2 regions of the Shewanella sp. SACH genome follow, and region 2 is predicted to be linked to the other one. Evidence: riboswitches for the same ligand, from Rfam matches in the RefSeq annotation. Region 2 holds a riboswitch; the other holds the start of a gene.
What was found. Region 2 has a riboswitch for cyclic di-GMP ahead of gbpA (N-acetylglucosamine-binding protein GbpA). Riboswitches for the same ligand answer to the same signal wherever they lie in the genome.
Positions count from the first base shown of each region.

Region 1 (4,922 bases), 350 kb from region 2:
TGATAAAAGCATCGAGATTGGCGGAAGATAATTCGCTGCGAATGGCACCGAGGCGGCTGGCAATTGAATGTGACATATGGGCTCCAAGTGAGACTTGCACGCTGTGCGAGTCGGTAGGCAAAGCTTGCCTAAGGATAAGTAGGTATATGTTTATTTGAGTTCTAACCAGCTCGGATTATCGCAAGCCTAACGCGCTGGATGCAAGGGGAGCGAATAAAGGATTTTGTATACAATCGTGAATTTGTGCTGACTGTGATGAGCAAGCTAAGTGTTTTACCCTTAATTTATTTGTGTGATTCTTAGCATAAAACCTGAGTAAAACAAAATGTCAGTCATATTTTTTGTAGACTTGTTCCTTACAAATTAGCGACTTAAGTTTTATTCAATCGCTAACATTTGGACCCTATGCTAACATTTGCCATCTCCGCTCGGGGTCAGAGTGGGGCGCATGTATCAGTGGAGTAAGCGATGCAAATACTAACAATAGATGTGGGCGGTACGACAGCCCTGTTCGAACTTCAGCTCGCGGGACATACAGAACAATATAAAATCCCCACAGGCGAAGGTTTTAAAATTGAAGAGTTAAATAATCAAATCGCTGCGCTTGAACGCGATTACGATTTACAGCATTACCAATTAGCGATTGGCGTACCAGGACTCGTACAAAATAATCGTTTGGTTGCCTGTAAATCGTTACCCGGACTCAATGGCTTGAGTTTTGACACAGTGAAAACTCAAGGCGAGCTTAAGTTTATTTGCAACGATATGGATGCGGGTATGCAAGCCACGTGCGATGCCAAATATGCCTGTGAGTTGTTGGTCATGTGCGGCACCGGGATAGGGATGTCGATTGCGTTTAATGGGCAAGCTTTTACAGGTGCGACGGGGGTTGCAGGGGAGTTGGGGCATTGCCGCGTGATGACTGAATCAGGCGAATTTAGTTTAGAGCAACTCGCCAGTGGCGATTCTGTGCGTAGCCGTAACATCACTACTCAGGATGATTTATACCGTGCGGGCAGTTACCTTGGTATGGGGCTGGCGTGGACAGTGAATTTATTTAATCCCAATCGGATTTGGCTCGCGGGTAACATGATGAACAGTGCTCCTTACTACAAAGGCTGCCTCGAAAGCTTAAAGCAAATGGCATTGAGCGCGCCCTTAGCTGAGATGAAAATCAACCGCGTCGATGATATGGAAACCTTAGTGTGCAGAGGTTTATCTGTGATGCTCGCAAGGGATTATCCACGCGTATAAGGATCATAGATGCTGTTTGCTTATGATTTTGAATTATTAGAGTTCAGCGGCTCAGCCCTAGCAATTTAAGCAGTATTCGCAGCATAAATAGTGAAATTGATAACAGGACAGGTGATGCCTTTGGCTTATCGTGTCCTGTTTTTTATGGCTAAAATAGTCAGCAAATCCTTAATTATCAAAGTAAATATTAGAAATAGTTGAACTGTATTTAATTGCTTTCTTATCAGACCACTACCTTAGTTGATAATATTTTGTTGCATTTTTATTGCGCTTACGTCTATGCTGATTATCGCAATGACAACGTTGTCATTGCGTGTAAAAGGCAAACCAGTTGAAAAACTGGGACGCAAAGCCTCCGGTCTAAGGGTTCGTCTGTACCTATGATAGCGGGGATACCACAGGTTTTTCTTCGTGCAATTGTCAGTCGTGTTGCATGGTCTTAAGAGAGTGTTGTTTCCTGTCTACGCTTTGTTTGCCTTATTGATTCATATAAAAAAATTCAATAGGGATATCTCATGTTCAAGACTCAAATTTCAACATCAGTCTTGCTGGTGGCATCGGCGCTGGCATCTACCGTGAGTGCCAGTGCATTTGCCGCAGCGCCCGGCAAACCGACTATAGGTTGGGGCGAAACCAAGTTCGCTATTATCGAAGTTAATCAAGCCGCTACGGCTTACAATCAGTTGGTGACCATTAAAGATGCTGCCGACGTGTCCGTCAGCTGGAACCTTTGGAGTGGTGATGTGGGCAATAAAGCCCAAGTGCTGCTCAACGGTAATGTAGCTTGGGAAGGCCCCTCAGGCGCTTCGGGAACCGCTAACTTTAAGGTGAACAAAGGCGGCCGTTATCAGATGCAAGTGCAACTGTGTAACAGCGATGGTTGTACGGCGAGCGATGCCAAAGAAATCCTCGTGGCCGATACCGATGGCAGCCATTTAGTGCCACTCAATGCTCCGCTTAAAGAAAACAATCGTCCATACGTTAACAAGTCGGGCAAAGTGGTCGGCAGTTACTTTGTAGAATGGGGCGTGTATGGCCGTAAGTTCCCTGTCGATAAAATCCCAGCACAGAACTTAACTCATATTTTATATGGCTTTACCCCTATTTGCGGTGGTGATGGCATTAACGATAGCTTGAAAGAAATCGACGGCAGTTTCCAAGCGTTGCAACGTGCCTGTAGTGGCCGTGAAGATTTTAAAGTCGCTATCCATGATCCTTGGGCGGCGGTCCAAATGCCACAGGCGGGCGTGAGTGACTACTCCGATCCCTACAAAGGCAACTTCGGCCAATTGATGGCGTTGAAGCAAGCCCACCCCGATCTAAAGATTTTACCTTCGGTCGGTGGCTGGACGTTATCTGATCCCTTCTTCTACTTTGGCGATAAAACTAAGCGCGATACCTTTGTCGCATCGGTGAAGGAATTCCTGCAAACGTGGAAGTTCTTCGACGGCGTTGACATTGACTGGGAATATCCAGGTGGTGGCGGTGCGAATCCAAACTTAGGTAATGCCAATGACGGTGAAACCTATGTAACCCTGATGCGTGAACTGCGCGCCATGCTCGACGAGTTAAGTGCTGAGACGGGTCGTACCTATGAACTGACTTCCGCAATTGGTATCGATGCTCAAAAAATGGCAAAGGTCGATTATCAGGCTGCTCAGCAGTACATGGATTACATCTTCTTGATGAGTTACGACTTCAATGGCGGTTGGACAAATACTGAACTCGGTCATCAAACCAATCTTTATGAGGCGAGTTGGGATCCTGATACCCGCTACACCACAGACAAGGGTATTAAAGCTCTGTTAACTCAAGGTGTAACCCCAGGGAAAATTGTGGTTGGTGCTGCTATGTACGGCCGCGGCTGGACAGGCGTGAATGGCTACACGGGCAATAACCCATTCACGGGGACAGCGACGGGCAAAGTGAAAGGCACATGGGAAGATGGCATAGTGGATTATCGCCAGATAGTGAACGAATACATGGGGAGCGGTTGGACTTACAGCTATGATGAAACGGCCGAGGCGCCATCATTGTTCAAGGCATCTACGGGGGATTTAATCACTTTCGATGATGCTCGTTCCGTTAAAGCTAAGGGCCAATATGTGCTTGCCAATCAGTTAGGTGGTTTATTTGCATGGGAAATTGATGCCGATAACGGCGATATTCTAAATGCGATGCACGAAGGTTTAGGTCATGGCGAAGGAACTACGCCACCGGTGAATAAAGCGCCGATTGCCAATGCGGGTGCGGATGTGAATGTCACAGGTCCCGCCGATGTGGTGCTCAATGGCAGCGGTTCGCGGGATCCTGAAAATGAGGCGCTGACGTATCTTTGGACTCAAGTGTCTGGCCCAACGATTGCCATCACAAACGCGGATATGGCGAATGCGGCGATTCAACTGAGTGCAACGCAAACCGATGTTGCCTATAGTTTTAGCCTCAAAGTGACAGATCCAGAAGGGCTATCTGCCACAGATTCAGTGACAGTGACCAATAAGGCGGATACTCCGAACCAAGCTCCCGTGGTGAGTGTAGCTGCCACTGCAACAGTGGAAGCGGGTAAAACCGTTAGCATAGTGGCGAGTGCCTCTGATGCCGACGGTGATGCCTTAACTTACGCTTGGACTGTGCCCGCTGGCGTGTCGGCAACCGGACAAAATAGTGCCACCTTAGTGGTCACTGGGCCTAATGTCACCGAAGCGACCAGCTATGGTTTGAGCGTGCTGGTTTCCGATGGTGCCTTGGATGCGAGCGCATCGACGAATCTCACCGTGACGCCAAAAGTGATCGGTGGTGGTTGTGATGCAACCGATCCTAATGCCGGTAACTATCCTACTTGGCAAACCAGTGTGGTGTACAACACGGGTGATACTGTGAGCCACAGTCAGTTGGTATGGAAAGCGAAGTACTGGACGCAGGGCAATACGCCATCTCGCACCGCTGATCAATGGCAGCTACTCAGCCAAGTTGATCTCGGTTGGGATGCGGGTGTGGTGTACAACGGCGGTCAAACCACCAGCTATAACGGTCGTGTGTGGAAGGCGAGTTACTGGACTAAAGGTGATGTACCAGGCGTTGCGGCGGTATGGGTTGATATTGGTGCAGCAAGCTGTCCTTAATCATCCAACATACTAATATTATTTGAGTTATAGGACAAAAAGCCCTGCGATAATGCAGGGCTTTTTATTATGCGATTAGGCTCATTGAAGACAGATTTAATCGATCTTAAGCAGTTCTACATCAAAAATGAGCGCTGAACCACCGCCAATCTTGCCCGTGCTGCTGTTGCCGTAGGCGAGTTCACTTGGGATAAAGAAACGCACTTTATCGCCAACGACCATAAGTTGTACGCCCTCGGTCCAGCCTTTAATCACCCGATTAAGCGGAAATGCGATAGGCTCGCCGCGATCAACTGAACTATCAAACACAGTACCATCGATCAAAGTGCCATGGTAATGCACTGTCACTGTATCGCTGGCTTTAGGATGAACGGTGCCATCGCCCTTAGTCAATACTTGATATTGCAAACCCGAAGCTGTGGTGATGACACCTTCTTTGGTTTTGTTTTGCGTTAAAAATTCATTGCCTAAACGGATATTCTCTTGGGCGGCTTTTTGGCCGTTCATCGAGGTAAAGAAGTAAAAAATCACCCCAGCAATTACAGC
Region 1 covers NZ_MPDG02000002.1:917,924-922,845, forward strand. The annotation lists gene BM607_RS11900 (aminopeptidase P family protein) at 1-76, opposite strand, end outside; gene BM607_RS11905 (ROK family protein) at 469-1,254, shown strand; cyclic di-GMP riboswitch class I at 1,566-1,654, shown strand; gene BM607_RS11910 (glycosyl hydrolase family 18 protein) at 1,770-4,376, shown strand; gene BM607_RS11915 (FKBP-type peptidyl-prolyl cis-trans isomerase) at 4,473-4,922, opposite strand, start outside.
Region 1: linked by a shared signal. The riboswitch ahead of BM607_RS11910 (glycosyl hydrolase family 18 protein) and the one ahead of gbpA (N-acetylglucosamine-binding protein GbpA) in region 2 are both predicted to bind cyclic di-GMP.

Region 2 (4,922 bases):
CTTTAAGCACTAATAGCGATGACCCACCGGTGAGATAAGCCGCAGTCAAAGCAAATAATAAACTTAAGAAAGAAGCGCCTTGAATTATCTGGCCTTTTTTACCCAGCAATTTACCCGTAATGACATGCAGATTATCACCTACACCAGTGCGTAAGTTAATTTCGAGCATCAGTAATGAGGTATAGGCAGATACGCCCCAAATAACGACGAGTAACACTAACGCCGGAATAATACCTAAAGCTGCGGTAGCTAAAGGTAAGGCTAACATACCTGCGCCAATGGACGTCCCGGCAACGATGGCGATCGAGCCTAACATTTTTGAATTCACACAATAGTCCTGTTCAATGATTAATTATTATTTTATTTGAGTAAGATTTGAACCGATAAAGCCTTGCGTCTTAAATCGAAATAAGCAACACATCACTTAAAGCAGCTTCAAAAAGCATCCAATCGGATCTCATTCCTGCAGATCAATTGGCCCCAATAGCTTTTGAATATTTCAACCCAGTAGCCATTGAGGCTAACTAAATCGGTTGCATAAAAGTGGCATGACTTTCAATTGTGATAATCCCAATAACAACATAGGTAAAATAGATAGTTTGGGACATTAACAGAGCCAAACACAGTGGGCAAGCCAGTTGTGAACAAAGATAAGTCGCGCACTGTACGGTAACAACTTAATAGCGCTGTGGTAAACGAAAACATACAAGCCAACAAAATCGCTACCTTTGTTGGAAATACGTGGGGTGCCGCATTGTGGGTGAATCGAGGTAAAACGTATATTTTGACTGTCGCGAGCGCGCTGAATATGGGCTTAAACATATTCGCTGTGTTTAAGCCCAATCACATCATGTTGAGAATCGATTAACTCAACATGTTAATTTACAGCTCAGTCCACGCCATAGTCCAAGAAGCGCCAACACCTGGCTCAAATCCTGTGGCAGAAGCCGACCACTGCATGCAATAGCCGCTATAGGGGAATGGCTTACATTGATACACTTTGCCATTTTTAGGCTGTAACACTGTGGTGCCTGCAACGTAACCTTTCACCCCTTCAGGGAAGACAAAATCCGCTTCCGGCGTTGGTGCTTGATCCTTTAAGAAGAGATCAAAGTTCTGCTGAATAACATCACCTTGTTTAGGCTCAGCTTTAACCTGCAAGTGATAATGCCCTGCTTTAGGCGCAACCACGTCTAACACTAAGCTCGCGCTGGTATTATTAACGGTTTGGCTGACAAAACCGGCAGCCGTGCCATCGTGGTTAAACAAATACGCAGACACTAACATTTCAGCATTGCTGGTGACGTCAAAACGAACCTGCGCCGCGCCGTCGATAATTTGATAATCGTCGGCAAGTGAAGTGACTTCTAAGCTGTTGCCCGGTGCGGGCGCCAGATCAAATCCCACTTCGACACGCTCAATACCTGAAGTCGTCGCAGTAAAAATGTCGTTTTTGCCATACACAGGCTCAATCACACCTGATGCATTTTTTTGTCCCGCTTTTAACTGAGACTGCTGGGCATTAATCGCGCTCGCTAATAGGAAAGGCCAATTTTGTTTATCACCTTGAGTCGCATCGCTAATGGTAATGACTGTTTGTTTAGCCGGTTGCTCACCATTGGCATCGAACACTCGGGTCATCACTTTATCGCCCGCCTTGAGATCGAGTGACGGATTGATGTCGCCCACATCGAGCCATTCACCCGGTAGGACGGGACCCGAATCTAAGTTCACATCGATAGCATTGTAGAAACTGTTGGTGGTATCACCCACTTCCCACACGGCTAGAATCACTTGATAACCGCTGCGACCTTCTGGCACATAGCAGTCATGGGTCACTAACTTAGGTGGCTGCACCATGCCACCATCGACTACGCAGAATGGCGCTAAGTCAAAGCTCGCACGGCTTAAAGCTTGGTTTTGATTCCAATCTTGGCGAGTTAAATAATAACGCCAATTGCGGGTGACATGATTGGCAGTGAACTGCCAACTGAACTTATTCCAGCCCGCTTTAATATCTGTCTTTGACCAACGGCTGGGACTCTGTTCATCTAAAGGCGAGAAAGCACCATTACCCGCACTCGCCAGTTTGCCATCCGCAGGACCTGACTCAGGAAAACCCGATGGTCCTTCAACGCTTTGCGGTTCCCATTGCACCGCGCCACAGTTGGTATTATTGCCGGTTTTACAGGCATAGGAACGTGACTCTGGCGCCACAACATAACCGTGTGCCTGTACAGAAATACTCACAAATGTATTTGCCGCCATCACTGCGGCGGCCAATAAACTCAATTTAGAAACAGGGGAAAAAACAGTAGGATTTGCCACTTTAATGCACTCCATTTGCACCCATCTTCGCCAGTATTGGCTTGGGCTTAGGTATAAAAGTGGTATTTGGGCAAACAACAGCATTAAACAGCAGTCGTTTATCTTTCACAGAAATCGAATTCTGCGGCAACTCCGCTATCTTAGTTCACTAAAAAATCCATTTACAACCTTAGACCGGAAGCTTTGCGTCCTAACTTTTCAATTAGTTTGCCAAATACGGTAGGTGTCATCGAATCACTACGAGTTAATAGTATGTAATCAAGTAGAAATGACCTGGCTAAATTAGCAACAAAAGACAACGCTGTCAAAAAATTAACCCATTTATATTCATATAATTACAGAATGTTGCGCGGTATTTTTCTGACGCCTGTCAAACATCCATTCGTGCCTACTGCGATAAACTCGTGCTTGAAACCGAAATTCACTTAGGTATAATGCCCACCTCGCTTCGGGGGAGTAGCTAACTGGATTTCGAGCCATCGTCATCTAGGGTGAACATCAACATACTTGGCCACACGCCATGGTGTTCACAGCAAATCATCGATTTGCCCAGCAAGACCTGAGCACAATGACTGCACCTAGGGGTGGACGGTTTATTGTGCTTATGTCTTAACCACCCCTAAAGGATCACACTTGGAAGCCCTACTTGCCTCAACCTTTACGGTTGCTATTGCCGAAATTGGCGATAAAACTCAATTGCTTGCACTTATTCTCGCCGCAAGATTTAAAAATAAAACCGCCATTATTTTAGGCATTTTTCTGTCAACGTTATTCAACCATTTTGCCGCCGCTTGGATTGGCCAATGGGCGATTAACTGGGTCAGCCCAGATCTTGCCCGCTATTTAGTTGCCACATCTTTCTTCGCGATAGCCCTTTGGGTGTTAATCCCAGATAAAGTCGATGCTGAAGAGAGTCGTTTCTACAAAATGGGCCCCTTCCTCGCCACCTTCATCCTGTTTTTCATCGCCGAGATGGGGGATAAAACGCAAATCGCAACGGTAGTGTTAGCCGCAAAATACGATTCATTAACTATGGTGGTTGCAGGCACAACCTTAGGTATGCTGCTTGCCAACGTACCTGTGGTGATCGCAGGCCATTTCAGCGCCGAAAAATTACCTATGTTGTGGATACACCGCGGCTGCGCCGTATTATTCGCACTCTTAGGCGTTGTCACTCTGCTGTTCTAATACCAATCGTAATAAATATCTGTTCATTCAGCGGGAGTTCAACGCGCTTTAGACAAGGCGAAGGCTTGAAGGCATAGTGGTGCCTTGAACGCAGTATAAAGCGCCTTGCCATGCCGTTAACATCAGCCGCCCTTCGGGAGCAACACAGGCATCCCACTCCTGTGTTGCATTGACTTAAAAGGGAATAACCATTTCTGCGTCAATGCGCATTGGATTGAAATGCCTGTGAGGCTCTGAACTGATTAGATATTTAATGTGATTGGTATAAATGCTTTAAAGCTTGAATTACCGCAACAAAAAGGCCAGTGATAAACATCACTGGCCTTTCTACTTACGACGGTTTTATTGAGATAAACAGTGTCGACTAAGGAAACTGAACTTCTTAGAAACGCAGTTTATAGCCCTAATGCCGTTTTGATTCGTTGGCCGTAATCCGCATCGGCTTGTTCGAAATGTGCCAGCATACGTTGCTGCACATCTAAACTCGCTTGACTTAGTGAACCCGAAATCGTTGCCACTAAGCGTGCTTTCTCCGCTTCTGAGAAGATGCGATACAGATTACCCGCTTGAGTGTAGTCGTCTTGGTTATAACGGCTATAACGCGCCGCTTCACCTTCTAAACGCAGTGGTGGCTCGGCAAAGTTTACCGGTTCAACCAAGGCATCAGCTGTGCTGTTCGGGCCATAGTTTGCTGTGGCATCAGCACCCGTTTGACTACCATGGTAAGGGCATTGTGTGCCCGCCATAGCGCCCGCACGTTGATGGTGATTTGCCTTAGCCGCATGTGGGCAGTTCACCGGCAATTGGTTGTAGTTAGCACCAATGCGGTAACGCTGGGCATCGGCATAGGCAAATAAACGCGCTTGCAACATCTTGTCGGGTGAAGCCCCTACACCGGGAACCAAATTGCTCGGCGCCAATGCCACTTGCTCAACTTCGGCAAAGTAGTTTTGTGGCAGGCGATTCAGTTCTAACACACCAATCTCAAGTAATGGATAGTCGCTATGCGGCCAAACCTTAGTTAAATCAAATGGATTGATATGGTAAGTATTGGCATCTGCCTCAGGCATGATCTGCACATTGACAGTCCAACGTGGGAAATTACCATCCGTGATCGCCACAACCATATCGCGCTGTGATGAATCCGGATCAATCCCTTTTAATTTATCGGCTTGTTCATTGGTTAAGTTGACCACGCCTTGCTGGGATTTAAAGTGGAACTTCACCCAGAAACGCTCGCCCTTAGCATTCCACAGTGAGAAAGTGTGTGAACCATAACCGTGCATTTGACGGTAGTTTGCCGGAATACCGCGATCCGACATCAAAATGGTCACTTGATGCATGGCTTCAGGGTTTAATGACCAAAAGTCCCACATGGCCTGCGGATCTTTTAAGTTTGTCTTAGG
Region 2 covers NZ_MPDG02000002.1:569,055-573,976, reverse strand. The annotation lists gene BM607_RS10405 (aromatic amino acid transport family protein) at 1-316, opposite strand, end outside; gene gbpA (N-acetylglucosamine-binding protein GbpA) at 883-2,328, opposite strand; cyclic di-GMP riboswitch class I at 2,451-2,550, opposite strand; gene BM607_RS10395 (TMEM165/GDT1 family protein) at 2,962-3,516, shown strand; gene katB (catalase KatB) at 3,912-4,922, opposite strand, start outside.